DNA from 3 places in the Umezawaea sp. NPDC059074 genome. Region 1 is predicted to be linked to each of the others. Evidence: riboswitches for the same ligand, from Rfam matches in the RefSeq annotation. Region 1 holds a riboswitch; each other region holds the start of a gene.

The links. Region 1 has a riboswitch for glycine ahead of gcvP (aminomethyl-transferring glycine dehydrogenase). Riboswitches for the same ligand answer to the same signal wherever they lie in the genome.
Region 2: it holds a riboswitch for glycine, as region 1 does, so the genes downstream of both, gcvH (glycine cleavage system protein GcvH) here and gcvP (aminomethyl-transferring glycine dehydrogenase) in region 1, are expected to answer to the same signal.
Region 3: it holds a riboswitch for glycine, as region 1 does, so the genes downstream of both, gcvT (glycine cleavage system aminomethyltransferase GcvT) here and gcvP (aminomethyl-transferring glycine dehydrogenase) in region 1, are expected to answer to the same signal.

The regions. Positions count from the first base shown of each region.
Region 1 covers NZ_JBHYHC010000001.1:80,772-86,790, reverse strand. Annotated here, with positions in the region: gene ACFWW9_RS00395 (DUF899 family protein) at 1-214, shown strand, start outside; gene gcvP (aminomethyl-transferring glycine dehydrogenase) at 257-3,142, opposite strand; glycine riboswitch at 3,304-3,399, opposite strand; gene ACFWW9_RS00385 (glycoside hydrolase family 9 protein) at 3,596-5,359, opposite strand; gene ACFWW9_RS00380 (MerR family transcriptional regulator) at 5,405-5,971, opposite strand.
Region 2 covers NZ_JBHYHC010000107.1:17,561-23,579, reverse strand. Annotated here, with positions in the region: gene ald (alanine dehydrogenase) at 247-1,359, opposite strand; glycine riboswitch at 1,591-1,683, shown strand; gene gcvH (glycine cleavage system protein GcvH) at 1,838-2,218, shown strand; gene ACFWW9_RS34175 (L-serine ammonia-lyase) at 2,218-3,591, shown strand; gene ACFWW9_RS34170 (L-rhamnose mutarotase) at 3,578-3,970, opposite strand; gene galE (UDP-glucose 4-epimerase GalE) at 4,091-5,044, shown strand; gene ACFWW9_RS34160 (glutathione peroxidase) at 5,078-5,566, opposite strand; gene ACFWW9_RS34155 (ABC1 kinase family protein) at 5,623-6,019, opposite strand, start outside.
Region 3 covers NZ_JBHYHC010000013.1:65,925-71,943, forward strand. Annotated here, with positions in the region: gene ACFWW9_RS09355 (hypothetical protein) at 1-564, shown strand, start outside; gene glyA (serine hydroxymethyltransferase) at 718-1,983, opposite strand; gene gcvT (glycine cleavage system aminomethyltransferase GcvT) at 2,003-3,103, opposite strand; glycine riboswitch at 3,316-3,403, opposite strand; gene ACFWW9_RS09370 (DUF3817 domain-containing protein) at 3,472-3,774, opposite strand; gene ACFWW9_RS09375 (hypothetical protein) at 3,800-4,168, opposite strand; gene ACFWW9_RS09380 (helix-turn-helix transcriptional regulator) at 4,278-4,769, opposite strand; gene ACFWW9_RS09385 (hypothetical protein) at 5,014-5,175, opposite strand; gene ACFWW9_RS09390 (CaiB/BaiF CoA transferase family protein) at 5,577-6,019, opposite strand, start outside.

The DNA of each region.
Region 1 (6,019 bases):
CTCGTTCTCGCGGGACTGCGGGGCCGGCGGTGGGTTCATGTTGACGTTGTTCCTGCGGGACGGTGATTCCGTGTACCGGACGTACAGCACCACGCAGCGCGGGGTGGATCGGTTGGTGTTCGCGAACAACATCCTGGATCTGGCCCCGTACGGGCGGCAGCAGTCCTGGGAGGACTCGCCGGAGGGGTGGCCTCAGCACCCGACCTACGGCTGACGGGCCGTCTCCCATGGGAGACGGCCCGTCAGGTGGTGCTTCTTAGCTGTAGGCGGAGAGGGGTGGGCAGGAGCAGACGAGGTTGCGGTCGCCCTTCGCGCCGTCGATGCGGCGGACCGGGGGCCAGATCTTCGGGGCGTCCACGCCTGCCGGGAAGACGGCCGTTTCGCGGGTGTACGGGTGGTTCCACTCGCGGGTGACCGAGGCCGCCGTGTGGGGCGCGTTGCGGAGCGGGTTGTCGTCCGCCGGCCAGACGCCGGAGGCGACCTGGTCGATCTCGTGGCGGATGGCGATCATGGCGTTGATGAAGCGGTCGATCTCGCCGAGGTCCTCGCTCTCCGTCGGCTCGACCATCAGCGTGCCCGGAACCGGGAACGACATGGTCGGGGCGTGGAGGCCGTAGTCGGCGAGGCGCTTGGCCACGTCGTCGACGGTGACGCCCGTGCTCTTGGTGATGCCGCGCAGGTCGAGGATGCACTCGTGGGCGACGAAACCGCCCTCGCCGGTGTAGAGGACCGGGTAGTGCTCGTCCAGGCGGCGGGCCACGTAGTTGGCGGCGGCGATCGCGGTCAGGGTCGCGCGGCGGAGGCCGTCGGCGCCCATCATGCGGACGTACGCCCAGGAGATCGGCAGGATCGACGCGGAACCCCACGGGGCGGCGCTGATCGGGCCGACGCCGGTCTCGGGACCGGCCGTGGGCTGGAGGGGGTGGTTCGGCAGGTACGGGGCGAGGTGGGAGCGGACGCCGATCGGGCCGACGCCGGGGCCGCCGCCGCCGTGCGGGATGCAGAACGTCTTGTGCAGGTTGAGGTGCGAGACGTCCGAGCCGAACTTGCCGTACCGGGCGAGGCCGATGAGGGCGTTGAGGTTCGCGCCGTCGACGTACACCTGGCCGCCCGCGTCGTGCACGAGGCCGCAGACCTCGCGGACGGTGTCCTCGTAGACGCCGTGCGTGGACGGGTAGGTGATCATGATCGCGGCGAGGTCGTCGCGGTGCGCCTCGACGGTCTCGCGCAGGTGGCCGAGGTCGATGTTGCCCTTGTCGTCGCACTTCACGACGACGACCTTCATGCCGGCCATGACGGCGCTGGCGGCGTTCGTGCCGTGCGCGCTGGACGGGATGAGGCAGACGTCGCGGGCCGCCTCGCCGCGCCCGCGGTGGTACGCGCGGATCGCGAGGAGGCCGGCGAACTCGCCCTGGCTGCCCGCGTTCGGCTGGATGCTCACGGCGTCGTAGCCGGTCACCTCGGCCAGCCAGTCCTCGAGGTCCTTGACCAGCGCCAGCAGGCCCTCGGCGTCCTCGACCGGGGCGAACGGGTGCAGGTCGGCGAACTCGGGCCAGGTGATGGGCTCCATCTCGGCCGTGGCGTTCAGCTTCATCGTGCAGGAGCCGAGCGGGATCATGCTGCGGTCGAGCGCGACGTCCTTGTCGGACAGGGCGCGCAGGTAGCGCAGCAGCGCCGTCTCCGAGCGGTGCAGGTGGAACACCGGGTGCGTCATGAACTCCGACGTGCGGCGCAGCTCGGCGGGGATGCCGTCGGCGGTGTCGGCGTCGAGCGCGTCCACGTCCGGCACCTGAACGCCGAACGCCTGCCACACGTCGACCAGGTTCGCGCGGGTCGTGGTCTCGTCGCACGCGATGGCGACGGTGGAGTCGTCGACCAGGCGCAGGTTGACGTCCAGCGCGCGGGCAGCCTCGACGACCTCGGCCGCGCGGTCCGGCACGTGCGCCCGCACGGTGTCGAAGAACTCGCCGTGCACGACGTCCACGCCGCCTTCGAGCAGGCCCGCGGCGAGGACCGTGGCCATGCGGTGGGCACGCGTGCCGATGGCCCGCAAGCCCTCGGGACCGTGGTAGACGCCGTACATCGACGCGATCACGGCGAGCAGCACCTGCGCGGTGCAGATGTTGCTGGTCGCCTTCTCGCGGCGGATGTGCTGCTCACGGGTCTGGAGGGCGAGCCGGTACGCGCGGTTGCCGTCGGCGTCCTCGGACACGCCCACGAGACGGCCGGGCAGCTGGCGCTCCAGGCCGGCGCGGACCGCCATGTACCCGGCGTGCGGGCCGCCGAAGCCGATCGGGACGCCGAAGCGCTGGGTCGTGCCCACGACGACGTCCGCGCCGATCTCGCCCGGCGGGCGCAGCAGCGTCAACGCCAGCAGGTCGGCGACCACGACCGCGTTCGCCCCGGCCTTGTGGACCTCGGCGATGACGGACTCGTGGTCCCGCACGACACCGGACGCGCCGGGGTAGGACAGCAGCACGCCGAAGAAGTCGCCGCCGAGACCGAGACCCTCGATGCCCTGCGACAGGTCCGCGACCACGACCTCGATGCCCAGCGGCTCGGCGCGGGTCTCGATCACGGCGATCGTCTGCGGGAACGTGTCGGCGTCGACCACGAACTTGGTCGACTTCGACTTGCCCGCGCGGCGCACCAGCGTCATCGCCTCGGCCGCGGCGGTCGACTCGTCCAGCATGGACGCGTTCGACAGCGGCAGGGCGGTCAGGTCGCCCACCATCGTCTGGAAGTTCAGCAGCGCCTCGAGCCGCCCCTGCGAGATCTCCGGCTGGTACGGCGTGTACGCCGTGTACCAGGCCGGGCTCTCCAGCACGTTGCGGCGGATCACCGGCGGCGTGATCGTCCCGTAGTAGCCGAGGCCGATCATCTGCGTCATCGGGCGGTTGCGGGAGGCCAGCTCACGCAGCTCGGCCAGCGCCTCGGTCTCGGTCGCGGGATCCGGCAGGTCCAGCACCAGGTCGCCCTCGCGGATCGACGGCGGAACGGCCCGCTGCGCCAACTCCTCCAACGACCCCACGCCGATGACGTCGAGGATCCGGGCCAACTCCGCGGGCCGGGGCCCGACGTGGCGGTCGGCGAACGGCGTGCCGTGCTCGAGAGCGGCGAGGGGAATGCGGTCCTGCGTCATGGAAGGCGCCTCCGGCGAGGATCGGGCTGCGGGCAAAGCTCTGCCGTTGCCCTCCCCCTCTGTCTCCAACCCGCTCGGCGGGCGCCTGAGAGCTTCACCCGACCGGGGTCGGGCTTTCACCGTCGGCGGGACCGAGGAACCGGCCCACTTTCCAGAGGCGTCTATCCCGTGCGGTCCTTGCGCCTGAGAGGTTCCGGGGAGGATTTGCTCCTTCGGCGCCGAACCTCGCCGGGTCCGGACTCTCCCGCACGGGGTCATGCGACTACGCGCCGATCGTACCCGCCGGGCCGACCGGCACGGCGCAGGCGCGACGCGGATCACTGCCCGCCGTCCACCGGCCGTTCCCCCGACGGTCATCCACGCCGAGGCGGAGGTCCCCCGGTCGTGAAGGCCCCCCGAATCCGACAGTACGTGGGGGGTCCGACAGTTTTGGCGGGGTGACGTTCGGGCAGGTCAGCGGGCGGAGAGGGCGAAGGCGAGGAGGCCGGTGGAGGTGAAGTCGATGGCGGGTTCGACGCTTTGCCAGGCGCCGACGTGGTCGACGTACCTGGCGTCGTGGCCGTCGTAGGGCTCGAAGTCGTTCACGGTGCAGGGTTTCATGCCTTCGAAGGCGTTCAGCTCGGTGAACTGGGTGGCGGCGTTGGGGCCGTTCACGACCGCGCCGGTGGGGGTGTCGCCGGTGAGGTTCGCGCCCTGGTGTTCGGGGCAGCGGGGGAAGGTGGTGCCGATGCCGATCACGAAGGACGAGCCCCACGCGTTCGCGCCCAGGGCCCAGCCTCGTTGGGTCGTGCCGAAGGCGTCGTAGCGGCTGTCGCCCGTGACGGAGTGGTGCAGGGCCGCGGTGATGACCAGGCCGAACGTGTGGGGCACGGAGTCGAACTCGGTGTAGACCGCCCCGGCTCCGAAGGGGTCCTTCGCGGCTCGGGACACGCCCTCGTCCAGTTGGCGTTCCAGGTCGGTGACCAGGCGTTCCTTGAGCGGGCCGTCCGAGATGCGGGCCAGGTCGGCGTGGGCGAGGGCGCTCACGTCGGCCAGGCCCAGCGTGCCGCGGGTGTCCGAGTCCAGGTAGGCCGTGGCCCAGCGGGCGGCGGCGGTCTGCCAGTCGGCGGAGCGCGGGTCGCCCAAGGTGCGGCCTGCCAGGGCCAGTTCCACGGCCGCGAACTCCAGGTCGTCCTGCCACGCCGTCTCGGGGTAGAAGGTCCGGGGGAACGCGGTCACCAAGGGAGCGCCGCTGGTGTCGGCCTTGGCGAACAGGGTCGCGGCGGTGTCCAGGGAACGGCGGGCGCTCGTCGGGTCGGGGGCGACCTGGGCGGACAGGGCGAAGGCGGCGGCCACGCGGCCCGCGAGGTTCGGGCTGACGGGTGTGCCCGGCTCGTTCGCGCGGAACACCGGGCGGTGCTTGACGTGGTACTTCGGGTCGCCGGGGGCCACGTCGAGCGCGTCGTCGTCCTGCGGGCGACGCCACACGTCGTGGTCGGTCAGCACGCCCTCGTTGCCCGCGCCGATGCCGACCTGGGCGTACAGCGTGGAGCCGTCCCACACGCGCCCCAACCAGTCCAGGCCGTAGCGGGCCTCGGCGGCGACGGCGTCGGAGTGGACCGGCGAGTCCCGCTGGGCCAGCAGCAGTTGGGCCGTGGCGTAGGACGTGGTGTGGGTGAACTTGAGGAAGTCGCCCGCGTCGAACCAGCCGCCCGACACGTCGACCGGGCCGCCGACCTTGGTCAACGCCGGGTCGAGGAGGGTCTTGCCGTCCGGGTCGTAGCGCGGGGCGGCGTACACGTCGGCGGCGCGGTCGGCCGTGTGGGCCGTGTCGTGCTGGGTGACGAAGAAGCGCGCGGTGTCCGCGACGGGACCGGCGAACAGGGCCTGCGCCGCGTCGATCCGGAACGGCGGGGACACCGCCCCGGCGGCCTCCACGCGGTACTGGCCGGGAGTGGTCACGGCCGTCAGGTCGAGCACGCGCACGGCTGGATAGGCGTCGCTCCAGCGGGCCGCCGTCGATGACGGAGCGCTTTCGAGCACAACCGTTCCACTTTCGGCCACGACCCGGAACGACTCCGGAGCGTCCGCCGCCATCAGGTAGGCGTGCTTCACGCCGTCCGTGACGAAACCCAGTTGGTCGACCCGGATCCGGGCCGACCCCTCGGTCGAGGACGAGCACGCGGCGGCGGTGACGAGCAGGGCCGCCGACATCAGGGGAACCAGGCGTGGGTGCACGCCCGGACTATGGCATTCGGAGCAGCGGGCGACCTGCCGAGGTGCTCAGCCGATCGCCCGGTTGCGCCTGCGCTGCGACAGCTCGTCGTTGCTGACGCCGTCGATCTCGACCCCGTCGGCGCGCTCGGCGGGGAACTCGTGGATGGTGCCGCTGATCTCCCTCATGGCCCCGCTCACCGCGATGCCGAACACGCCCTGCCCGCCCTGGAGGAGGTCGACGACCTCCTCGGGGGACGTGCACTCGTAGACGGTCGTGCCGTCGCTGAACAGCGTGATCCTGGCCAGGTCCTGCACGCCCCGCTTGCGCAGGTGCTCGACGGCGACCCGGATGTTCTGGAGGGAGACACCGGTGTCGAGCAGCCGCTTCACCACTTTGAGGACGAGGATGTCCTTGAAGGAGTACAGCCGCTGGCTGCCCGAGCCCTGGGCACTCCTTATCGTCGGGTTGACCAGTCCGGTGCGCGCCCAGTAGTCGAGCTGGCGGTAGGTGATGCCGGAGATCTGGCACGCGGCGGGCCCGCGGTAGCCGACGTACTCGTCTGGCAGCGAGGAGTCCGGGAACAGCTCACCTTGTTCCCCGGATCCGGCCCGGATGGGCGCTTCCTCTGCCACGCCTGCCTCCCCTCGGCCGGTCTGACGACCGGCGACCGTCACCGGTGG
Region 2 (6,019 bases), on a different contig from region 1:
TTGTTTGAGGGTCGAACACGGGCAGTGGTCCACGACCCCGAAGTCTCAGGTCTCGAATCGGTGGGCCAACTGGGCACGGCGGCCGGTTGTTGTCTAAGCTTGTGCGTGGCGGCCCGCTCCCAGTGACCCCCAGGCTGGTTGAGCGGGTCGCTTTTTCACGCCCGGAATCGCCACGGGCCGCGATCACCTGCTCAAACGCAAACCGGGCAGCTACCGAAGTAGCTGCCCGGTTTGTCACGCAGTCGCCTAGACGACCTGGTCGAGGGGGGTGTGCGGGAGGTCGAGGGCTTCCGCCACCGGCAGGTTCACGAGGTTGCCCGCGTGCACGTTGAGGCCGAGCGCGAGGGACTTGTCGGCGCGCAGGGCGGGCTGCCAGCCCTTGTCGGCCAGCGCGACCGCGTAGGGCAGCGTCACGTTGGTGAGCGCGTAGGTCGACGTGCGCGGCACGGCGCCGGGCATGTTCGCGACGCAGTAGAAGACCGACTCGTGGATCTGGAACGTCGGGTCCGCGTGGGTCGTGGGCCTGGAGTCGGCGAAGCAGCCGCCCTGGTCGATGGCGATGTCGACCAGCACCGAGCCGGGCTTCATCCGCGAGACCAGCTCGTTGCTGACCAGCTTGGGGGCCTTGGCGCCGGGCACGAGGACCGCGCCGATCACCATGTCGGCCTCCAGCACGGCCTGCTCGACCGCGTAGCTGTTCGACGCCACCGTGCGGAGCTTGCCGCCGAACTGGGCGTCGATCTGCCGCAGCCGGTCCACGTTCGTGTCGAGGATCTCCACGTCCGCGCCCATGCCGACGGCGATGGTCGCGGCGTTCACGCCCGCCACGCCGCCGCCGATGACGACAACGCGCGCGGGGGCCACGCCGGGCACGCCGCCGGGCAGCACGCCCCGGCCGCCGGACGGCTTCATCAGCGCGAACGCGCCGACCTGCGGGGCCAGGCGGCCCGCGACCTCGGACATCGGGGCCAGCAGCGGCAGGGCGCCGTTCGCGGTCTGCACCGTCTCGTACGCGATGGCCGTGGTGCCGGACGCGATGAGGGCCTCGGTCAGCGGCAGGTCGGCGGCCAGGTGCAGGTAGGTGAACAGCACCTGCCCGGCGCGCAGGCGGTGGTACTCCGCCGCGATGGGCTCCTTGACCTTGAGCACCAGCTCGCCCTGGTCCCACACCTCGTCGGCCGTGGCCAGCACCTTCGCGCCCGCCGCCTCGTACTCGGCGTCGGTGATCGCGGAACCGAGGCCCGCGCCGGCCTCGACGAACACGTCGTGGCCGCGGCGGGTCAGCTCGTGCGCACCGGCCGGGGTCAACGCGACGCGGTACTCGTGGTTCTTGATCTCGCGGGGGACGGCGATCCGCACGGTGACTCCTTCGACTACGAGGGGCGGGAGCTGGGCTGTTGCCTCAAAGGTCCGGCATACCCCGTTCGCTGTCATCGTGCTCGCCGCACTACCCGATAGGGGTCGCTTTGGCCTGCCGGCACAACGCCGCCGGGTGAGGCCCGTCGTACGCGCGTTGACACCCGTTCGGTGGGCACATAGCTTTCAGCTCGATCGCCAACTGAAGAACGGCCGAGGCGCCCTCGCGGCGCCGCAACCCGAGCGGGAGAGACCCCGGCAGCTGCCGGGGCGCCGAAGGAGCAAGTACCCCGCACACTCTCAGGCAACGAGAACCGCTCGGGCGAGGCGACTCTGGAAAGCGTGCCCAGGCGCGCACCCACGGTGCAAGCCGCGTTCGCGCGGTGAAGCTCTCAGGTCCCATGACAGAGGGGGAGTCGGACCGACACCGAGGTCGGCGTGCTTGGCGCGCGCTGATCCCCCAGACCCGTGGAGTGCCGCTGTGGAGTACCCCGATCACCTGCTCTACACCCCGGAACACGAGTGGGTCGACTGGAAGCCGGGCACGCAGGAGCCGGTCACGGTCGGCATCACCTCCTACGCCGCCGAGTCCCTCGGAGACCTGGTCTTCGTGCAGCTCCCCGAGGTGGGCACGACCGTCACCTCCGGCGACGTCTGCGGCGAGCTGGAGTCGACGAAGTCGGTCAGCGACCTGTACGCGCCGGTCAGCGGCGAGGTCGTGGAGGTCAACCAGGGCGTCGTCGACGACCCGGCCCTGGTCAACACCGACCCGTACGCGGCGGGGTGGCTGTTCAAGGTGCGCGTCGAGAACGCCGAGGGCCTCCTCACCGCCGCGAAGTACGCGGAACTGACGGGCAGCTAATGGCGATCAGCGTCTTCGACCTGTTCTCCATCGGCATCGGGCCGTCCAGCTCGCACACGGTGGGCCCGATGCGCGCCGCGTCGATGTTCGTCGACCGGCTGCGCTCGCGCGGCCTGCTGGACGGCGTGACGCGGGTGAACGCCGAGCTGTTCGGCTCGCTCGGCGCGACCGGCCACGGCCACGGCAGCCCCAAGGCCGTGCTGCTCGGGCTCGAGGGCTGCAAGCCGGAGGAGGTCGACCCGGCGGCCGCCGACGAGCGGTTCGAGGAGATCAAGCGGACCGGGCGGCTGCGGCTGGGCGGCGGGCACGAGATCGCGTTCGTGCACGACAAGCACCTCGTCATGCACCGCCGCAAGTCGCTTCCCGTGCACCCCAACGGGATGCGCTTCGAGGCGTTCGCCGACGGCGGCGAGTCGCTGGACCACGCCGTGTACTACTCGGTCGGCGGCGGGTTCGTGGTGGACGAGCACGCCAGCGGCGCGGACAAGATCAAGGCCGACGACACCCCGTTGGCGCACCCGTTCCTCACCGGCGACCAGCTGTTGGCCCGCACCAGGGAGACCGGGCTGTCGATCAGCTCGGTGATGCTGGAGAACGAGCAGTCGTGGCGCGGCGAGGCCGAGATCCGCGAAGGGCTCCTGCGGATCTGGCACGTGATGCAGGAGTGCGTCGAGCGCGGCTGCACCGAGCACGGCGTCCTGCCCGGCGGGCTGAAGGTGCGCCGCAGGGCCGCCGAGATGCGCAAGACGTTGGCGGGCGAGCACTTCGCCACCGACCCGCTGCGCGTCATGGACTGGGTGACCCTGTTCGCGCTGGCCGTCAACGAGGAGAACGCCGCGGGTGGCCGGGTCGTCACGGCCCCGACCAACGGCGCGGCGGGCATCGTGCCCGCGGTCCTGCACTACTACACGCGGTTCGTGCCGGGCGCGTCCGACGACGGCGTGGTCCGCTTCCTGCTCACCGCGGGCGCGGTCGGCGTGCTGTTCAAGGAGAACGCGTCCATCTCCGGCGCCGAGGTCGGCTGCCAGGGCGAGGTCGGCTCGGCCTGCTCGATGGCCGCCGGCGGTCTCGCCGAGGTGCTCGGCGGCACGCCCGAACAGGTGGAGAACGCCGCCGAGATCGCCATGGAGCACAACCTGGGCCTCACCTGCGACCCGATCGGCGGGCTCGTCCAGATCCCGTGCATCGAGCGCAACGCGCTGGCCGCCATCAAGGCGATCACCGCGGCCCGCATGGCGCTGCGCGGCGACGGCTCGCACTTCGTGTCGCTGGACAAGGTCATCAAGACCATGAGCGACACCGGCGCGGACATGTCCGTGAAGTACAAGGAGACCGCGCGCGGCGGCCTGGCCGTGAACGTCATCGAGTGCTGACCGCCCCGCGCGTGGAGCCCCGCTCCACGCGCGGGTGCGGCGTCAGCGGAGGTGCCACCACGGTGGCGTCGGCCCACAGCTCGCCCTCGCCCGCTTCCGGAACGGGGACCTGGCACGGGTCGGTGAGGGTCCACCACTCCTGCGTGACGGGGTCCGCGGCGATGAGGGCCATGTCCGCCTCGTAGTCGTCGCCGACGTACTCGTAGTACGAGATGAGCCGGTCGCCCAGGATGAAGATCGAGTAGTTCGTGATGCCGCTGGCGGTGAGGCGGGCTTCGACGTCGGGCCACACGACCTCGTGCAGGCGGAGGTACTCCTCGCGCTTCTCGGGCAGCACTCCGACGACTCGGATGTGCCGTTGTGGTGCGGAAGCCGACATCGCTGCTCCTTCGTCCGTGGACCGTCGCCGCGAGCGTACAGACGTCCGATGTGTCGGCGCTCTCCGTGCCGCCGCGTAGGGTCGGGCCCGAGTCGGGGACCACTACGCGGGGAGTCTTGGATGAAGCTGCTGGTCACGGGCGGCGCCGGGTACATCGGCAGCGCGACGGTCGCGGCGCTGGTGGCCGCCGGGCACGAGGTCGAGGTGCTGGACGACCTGTCGACGGGCTTCGTGGACAACGTGCCGGAGGGCGCGGTGCTGCACGAGCTGCCGCTCAGCGCGGCCTCGCAGGTGGTCGACTCGTCGTTCGACGCGGTGCTGCACTTCGCGGCCAAGATCTCCGTCGGCGAGTCGGTGCGCAAGCCCGAGCTGTACTTCGACGTGAACGTGCGCGGCACGATGACGCTGCTGGACTCGATGCGCGCCAACGACGTCAAGCGGCTGATCTTCTCCTCGACCGGGTCGATGTACGCGGCGAACGGCCTGGAGCCGCTGGCCGAGGACGCCGTGGTCGACCCGCAGAACCCCTACGCCGCGAGCAAGTCCATTGTGGACATGATGCTGCCGTGGGAGTGCCAGGCGTCCGGGCTCGGCGCGGTGTCGCTGCGGTACTTCAACGCGGCGGGCGCGAGCGGGCACCTCGGCGAGCGGCACACGCCGGAGACGCACCTGATCCCGATGGTGCTGGACGTGGCCGCGGGCAAGCGGGACGAGTTCCTGCTGTTCGGTGACGACTACCCGACGCCGGACGGCACGCCGGTGCGCGACTACATCCACATCGAGGACCTGGCGTCGGCGCACGTCCTCGCGCTGGAGGCGGCCGAGCCGGGCAAGCACAAGGTCTACAACCTGGGCAACGGCCGGGGTTTCTCGAACCTGGAGGTCGTCGAGGCGGTGCGCGAGGTGACCGGGCACCCGGTGCCGACCCGCACCGCGCCCCGCCGCGAGGGCGACGCGGTCACGAGCGTGGCGTCCGCCGAGAAGGCGCGCACCGAACTCGGGTGGCGGCAGGCGAAGCCGGACCTGAAGGACATCATCGCGGACGCCTGGGAGTTCCACCGCTCGCGTCCGTGACGGGGAGCCCCGCGACCGGGGCTCCCCACCGCGTCACGCGGGGAGGACGGCCTCGATGGCCTTCACGACCCGCTCGTCGTCGGGCTGGACCGGCGTGCGGAACCGCGCCACGACCTCGCCGTCGGGGTTGATCAGGAACTTCTCGAAGTTCCAGCCGACGTCACCGGCGTTGCCGTCGGCGTCGGCGGCCTTGGTCAGCTCGGCGTAGACCGGGTGCCGGTGCTCGCCGTTCACCTCGACCTTCTCGAACAGCGGGAACGTCACGCCGTAGGTGGTGGAGCAGAACGTCGCGATCTCCTCCGACGTGCCCGGCTCCTGGCCCATGAACTGGTTGCACGGGAAGCCGACCACGGAGAAGCCCTGGTCGCCGTACTGCTTCTGGAGCTGCTCCAGCGCCGTGTACTGCGGGGTCGAGCCGCACTTGGACGCCACGTTCACCACGAGGACGGCCTTGCCGCGCAGCGGTTCCAACGTGGTCGGCTCGCCGGAGATCGTGGTGACCGGAATGTCGTAGATGCTCAAGTCGTCGCCTTTCGAGTGGACCCGTCTACCGTCCACCCTACGTCTCGGCGGCCCCCTCACGCCCCGCGCGGCCGGAAGATCGTCACGACCACGCGCAGCCCCAGCAGCACGCTGATGACCAGCAGGTTGTAGCCGAACAGGTGGTGCAGGTCGACGCCCGGCACGACCTGCGGGCCGCCGGTCGTGCCGATCAGCAGCACGGCCATGATCCCGGCCGTCGCGCCCAGTCCGGTGAGCATCACCTGGTGCAGCAGGCCCGTGACGAACCGCCGGTCGCGGTCGTCGGCGAACAGCCGGACGTTCATCCCCAGCCGCCCCTGCTCCAGCGCGCTGGTGATGCGGTCCGCCCGCCGGGGCAGGCGGCGCAGCATCGGCAGCAGCGAGTGCAGCTCCTCCACCACCGCGCCGCGCAACGACTCCGGCGTCAGGCGTTCGCCGATCCGGGCGGTGGCG
Region 3 (6,019 bases), on a different contig from region 1:
GTTGGCGTTCAGGGCACCAACGTGGCTCAGACCGGTTCCGCGGTGGAGGCAGCTGCCGCGCCGGGTGACTACGGCTACGACACCCCGGCCACCAGCAGCGAGGCTGTGGCTCCCGCCGCGGGCGCCCAGACGAGCGCCGCCCAGACCCCCGCCGCCCCCGCCGTGTCGAACATCCGACTGGTCGCCAAGACCGTCGACAAGATGGGCGACGTCGTGCAGGACGGCGACGGCCGCACGCTGTACCGCTTCGACAAGGACACCCCCAAGCCGCCGGCGTCCAACTGCAACGACAAGTGCGCCGAGACCTGGCCGCCGGTCGAGGTCGCCGCGGGTTCCACCCCGCAGCTCGAAGGCGTCGACCCGGCCCTCGTCGGCACGATCGTCCGCGCCGACGGCAAGACCCAGGTCACCCTGGCGGGCTGGGCGCTGTACACGTACTCCAAGGACCCGGGCCCCGGCAAGTGGGCGGGCCAGGGCGTTGGCGGCACGTGGTTCGTCATCCAGCCGGATGGCAAGCGCAACGTCCAGTGCCTGCCGCCGGGCGTGACGGCCCCCGCCGCGTAGTGCGAAACCACTGGTAGACCAGTGAAGCCCGGCCCCGGGGAAGGGGCCGGGCTTCACTGGTCACCCGATTGTCTTGCCGCTCATTCGCTTCGCGGTGAGAAACGAGAACGGCCCCCGCACCGCGGGGGCCGTTCTCGTGTGCCGGGACCGGGATCAGAGGTCCGAGTACAGCGGGTGCTTGGCGGCCAGGACCTCGGCGCGCGTGCGGAGTTCGGTGAAGTCCGGCTCGGCCTGGAGGGCGGCGACGATGATGTCGGCGACCTCGGTGAAGTCGGCCGCGCCGAAGCCGCGGGTGGCGAGGGCGGGGGTGCCGATGCGCAGGCCGGACGTGACCATCGGGGGGCGGGGGTCGTTCGGGACCGCGTTGCGGTTGACCGTGATGCCGACCTGGTGGAGGCGGTCCTCGGCCTGCTTGCCGTCCAGCTCCGACGCGACCAGGTCGACGAGGACCAGGTGGACGTCGGTGCCGCCGGTGAGGACCTTGATGCCCGCCGCGGCGGCGTCGGGCTGGAGCAGGCGGTCGGCGAGGATCTTCGCGCCCTCGACCGTGCGGCGCTGGCGGTCGGCGAACTCCGGGCTCGCCGCGTGCTTGAACGCCACGGCCTTGCCCGCGATCACGTGCTCCAGCGGGCCGCCCTGCTGGCCGGGGAACACCGCGGAGTTGATCTTCTTCGCGATGTCGGCGTCGTTGGACAGGATCACGCCGCCGCGCGGACCGCCGAGGGTCTTGTGCGTGGTGGTCGTGGTCACGTGGGCGTGCGGCACCGGGCTCGGGTGCAGGCCCGCGGCGACGAGGCCGGCGAAGTGGGCCATGTCCACCATCAGGAACGCGCCGACGGAGTCCGCGATGCGGCGGAACTCGGCGAAGTCCAGCTGGCGCGGGTAGGCGGACCAGCCCGCGACGATCAGCTTCGGCTGGTGCTCCACGGCGAGGCGCTCGACCTCGGCCATGTCGACCAGACCGTCCGAATCGGACACGTGGTACGGCACCACGTTGTACAGCTTGCCGGAGAAGTTGATCCGCATGCCGTGGGTCAGGTGGCCGCCGTGCGCCAGGTCGAGGCCGAGGATCGTGTCGCCGGTGTTGAGCAGCGCGAACATCGCGGCGGCGTTGGCCTGCGCGCCGGAGTGCGGCTGCACGTTCGCGAAGCCCGCGCCGAACAGCTCCTTGATCCGCGAGATCGCGAGGCGCTCGATGACGTCGACGTGCTCGCAGCCGCCGTAGTAGCGGCGGCCGGGGTAGCCCTCCGCGTACTTGTTGGTGAGCACCGAGCCCTGCGCCTGGAGCACCGAGACCGGCGTGAAGTTCTCCGACGCGATCATCTCCAGCGTGTTCTGCTGGCGGGCGAGCTCGGCGGCGACGGCGTCGGCCACCTCGGGGTCGAACTCCGCGAGGGAGGTGGTGAAGTGGTCGGACATGTGATCTCCCTTGACCGGATCAGTTGGCGCGCTTGTAGAACGGCAGTGCGACGACCTCGACGGGCTCCTGCCTGCCTCGGACGTCGACCGCCAGCTTGGTGCCGGGCTCGGCGCTGGACTTGGCCACGTACGCCATCGCCACCGAGTACCCGAGCGTCGGGGACAGCGCCCCGCTGGTGATCTCGCCGACCGCGGCGCCGTCCGCGTCGAGCACGGTGTACCCGTGCCTCGGCGCCCGGCGGCCCGCGGCCTTGAGCCCCACCAGCGTGGTGTCCACACCGGACTCCGCGACCTTCGCCAGCGCGTCGCGGCCGACGAAGTCGCCCGGCTTGTCGAGCTTGACGACCCGGCCGAGGTTCGCGTGGTACGGGGTGTGCGCGGTGTCGAGTTCGTTGCCGTACAACGGCATCCCGGCTTCCAGGCGCAGCGTGTCGCGGCAGCCGAGCCCGGCGGGCTTGAGCCCGTGGTCCTTGCCCGCCTCCAGCAGCGCCGCCCAGACGGCGGGGGCGTCGGCGGGGGCCACGAACAGCTCGAAGCCGTCCTCGCCCGTGTAGCCCGTCCTGGCCAGCAGCACCGGCGTGCCCGCGACCTCGGTCGGGTACGACGCGTAGTACTTCACCGTCGCCAGGTCGGTCGGCGTCAGGCCCGCCACGATCGCGGTGGAGTTGGGGCCCTGCACGGCGAGCAGCGCGTAGTCCGTCGACCTGTCCACGACGGTGGTGTCGAAGTCCTTCGCCCGCTCGACGAGCTCGCCGAACACCAGCTCGGCGTTGGAGGCGTTCGCCACGACGAGGTACTCGAGTTCACCCAGTCGGTACACGATCAGGTCGTCCAGCACCCCGCCGTCGGCCCGGGTGATCATCGTGTAGCGGGCGCGGCCGACGCCGATCGCGGAGCTGTGGCCCACCAGCGCGTAGTCCAGCGCGGCGCCGGCCTCGGGGCCCTCCAGCACGATCTCGCCCATGTGCGTCAGGTCGAACAGGCCGGCCGTCGTGCGGACCGCGTGGTGCTCGACCAGCTCGCTGTCGTAGCGCAGCGGCATCCGCCAGCCCGCGAAGTCGGTGAACATGGCGCCCAGCGCCTCGTGCTCGGCGTGCAGCGGCGTCCGACGGCTTTCCATCTGGGTGGATCCTCCCTGGTGGGCATGCTCAACGGCCGACTCCGCCGCGTGGGCGTCGAGTCGACCGGCGGCGGGCAGTGGGAACACGGTCATCGGCGAGACTCCTCCTGTGAGCGAGCCTCCCCCTCTGTCATGAGCCTGAGAGCTTCGTCGCGCGAGCGCGACTTGCACCGTGGGCGAGGCGCGCGGGTGCGCCTGCTTTTCAGAGTTGCCTGCGTCGCGCGGTACCTGTGCCTGAGAGATTCCGGGGAGGAGTTGCTCCTTCGGCGCCCCTCGCGGGGACTCTTCCGCGCGCCATCGACGGCCGTGTTCAGTTGATGTGCCCAGACGCTATTCGCAGGCCGTGCCGCAGGTCAACAGGGGTCGCCTCACAGTGGGACGCCCTCGCGGACGCGCTCGACCACCTTGCGCTCCGCGTAGAACGACAGGAACGGGATCGTGCCCGCGAGCAGCACCAGGATCGTGCCCTTCATCGACCACCGGGACTTGAGCCCGAGGTCGACCGCGACGACCAGGTAGATGGCGTAGAGGAAGCCGTGGACCGGGCCGACGACCTTGACCATGCCGGGGGCGTCGCCGACGTACTTCAACAGCATCGCCACGACCAGCAGGAGCAGGCCGACACCGACCACGTAGGCCATGAACCTGAACCGGTTCAACGCACCGCTCATCGCCCGTCCGACCGCCTTCGCTCCGCTACCGCGAGTCCCGCGCGTTCAGGTCGGCGAGGTAGCGGTTGTAGACCGCCAGCTCGTCGTCCTCGTCCACGACGGGAGCACTGACGGCGTCAACGGTAACGACAGGCGTGGGCGCGTCCACGGGCGGCTCGGTTTTCGGGGCCTCCGCCCCGCGCTGCGCGTCGAGCCTGCGGATGCGCCAGACCATGAAGGCCGGGAAGAGTCCGAACAGCGGCCACTGCAACACGTAGCCGAGGTTCTGGAAGGTCCCCGCGGCGGACTCGAACCTCGTCCACTGCCACCACGCGAGACCGCAACAACCCACCAGCGTGACCACGCAGAGGAGCGCGATGGACACGCGCTGGGGGGTGATCGGGCCGCCGGACACCAGTCAAAGCTAGCACCGGCGGTACCGCGGTTGGAGGTCCAGGGCCGGGTGACCCAAGGGTTGGGGCTCCGCCTCGGAGCCCACTCCCGTTTCCGGACCGCCGACCGTCCTAGGCGACGCCGTCCCGGCGCTGCCGCTGAAGACGCGCGACGCACCACGCCGCCGCGCTGCCCCGACGCAGGTGCTGGAGCACCGTCATCGGACCGAGTCGACGACCGAGGTCGGCGGGCAGGAGCCCGGCCACCCGGTAGTCCAGAGCGCGCTGGTCCAACGGGCTGATGCCCGCGTCCCACCACTGCTCAGCCTCGGCGAGGTCGCCCACGAGCTGCCAGTAGCTCGCCGCCGCCTCCAGGAGGACCTCGGGCACCTCGGGCGCCCTCCTCCGCATAGCCGCCACGTACGCGGGGCTGGCCGACTCGACCCGCACCACGCCTCGTGGTCCACCGTTCGCCCGCTGGCTGGGGATCCCCGGCGACGCGCTGGGTGGTGCCTCCGCCAGCCAGGCGTTCTTGATCCGGTTCACCTCCTGCATCTCAGCGTCGTCCGACCGCTCCGCCGCCCACTGCCTAAGCAGTTCGTCGACTCCGGAGTCCTCGACCATTTATGCCTCCCTGGGGTCGAAGATCAGCCAATGCAGCGCACCGTATTCAACGGTTTGGGCAACCGCTAGACCCTTGTTTGTCAGTAACCCCGTTACCAGGGTGTTATAGCCCCTATTCCACCCATAAGGCTCAACGGCGCGGGGGCCGTGTCACCGTGGGTGACGGGTCTGACACGGCTGTCGCGGCCCCCGTGGCGGCGGGCCGCGACACCCGGCGAAGCGGGACGAACCGGGCGCGGAGCTACTAGCCGAAGAGGCTCCGGACGAACGTGATGATGGATTCCGCGCCCTGGCGCAGCCAGGCGAGCACCTGCGACACCGCGTCCGCGGACTCAACCGGGCGGGTGATCAGGAGGAACAGCACCAGCGCGACCGCCGCCAGCACGACCACCTTCTTCGTGTTCACGTCAAGCCACTCCGTCCGCTCAGGTACGTGCCGGCGGACCCCCGGTGACGACCGGGTGCACGCCGCGTCACCCGACATGGTCCCCCATTCACCCGGATGATGAACGTCGAACACGCCTCCTGCCCCCGTCCGGACCCAAGATCCGCCGCCTGATGGCGTCAAGCGACCCTCCAGCATCACCCGAATGGCCGCTCAAGGTCCCGCTTCGCCGGGACGATGACCTGGGTACGGGCGTCTCGCCCGACAATCCCCAGCCAGCGCACCGAGGTACTCGCGAACCATCAGCACACCCCGAGGGTCCCGCCGCTCACCCGAGCGCTGCTCGGCGAGCACGCTGCGTGACAACCGCGATCTAATGCCGTGACACTTTCCCGGCGCGTATTTCGCTGCCCTTTTAATGATCAGCCAATAACTCCGGACCGACTCAGTTCCGTAATCTCAGCTTCTGGGACACGGAGCTCCTCGAGCACTTCGATCGTGTGTTTTCCGGCCCGCACGGGCGGCTCGGGATGGCCCGCGGGCGTCCGGTCGAACCGCGGGGCCGGAGCGGGCAGCGCCGTCCCGTCCACGTCGATGAACGTGCCGCGCGCGACGTTGTGCGGGTGCGAGGGCGCCTCGCCGGGTTCGAGCACCGGCGCGAGGCACGCGTCCGTGCCCGCCGCGAGGTCCGCCCACTCGTCCCTGGTCTTCGTCGCGACCGCCGCCCCGATGAGTTCCCGCAGCTCAGGCCAGTTCGCCGGGTCGTGCCGGTTCGGCAGGTCGGTCAGGCCCAGCAGCGCGGCCAGCTCGGCGAAGAACTTCTCCTCCAGCGCCCCGAGCGCCACGTACCGGCCGTCGGCGGCCT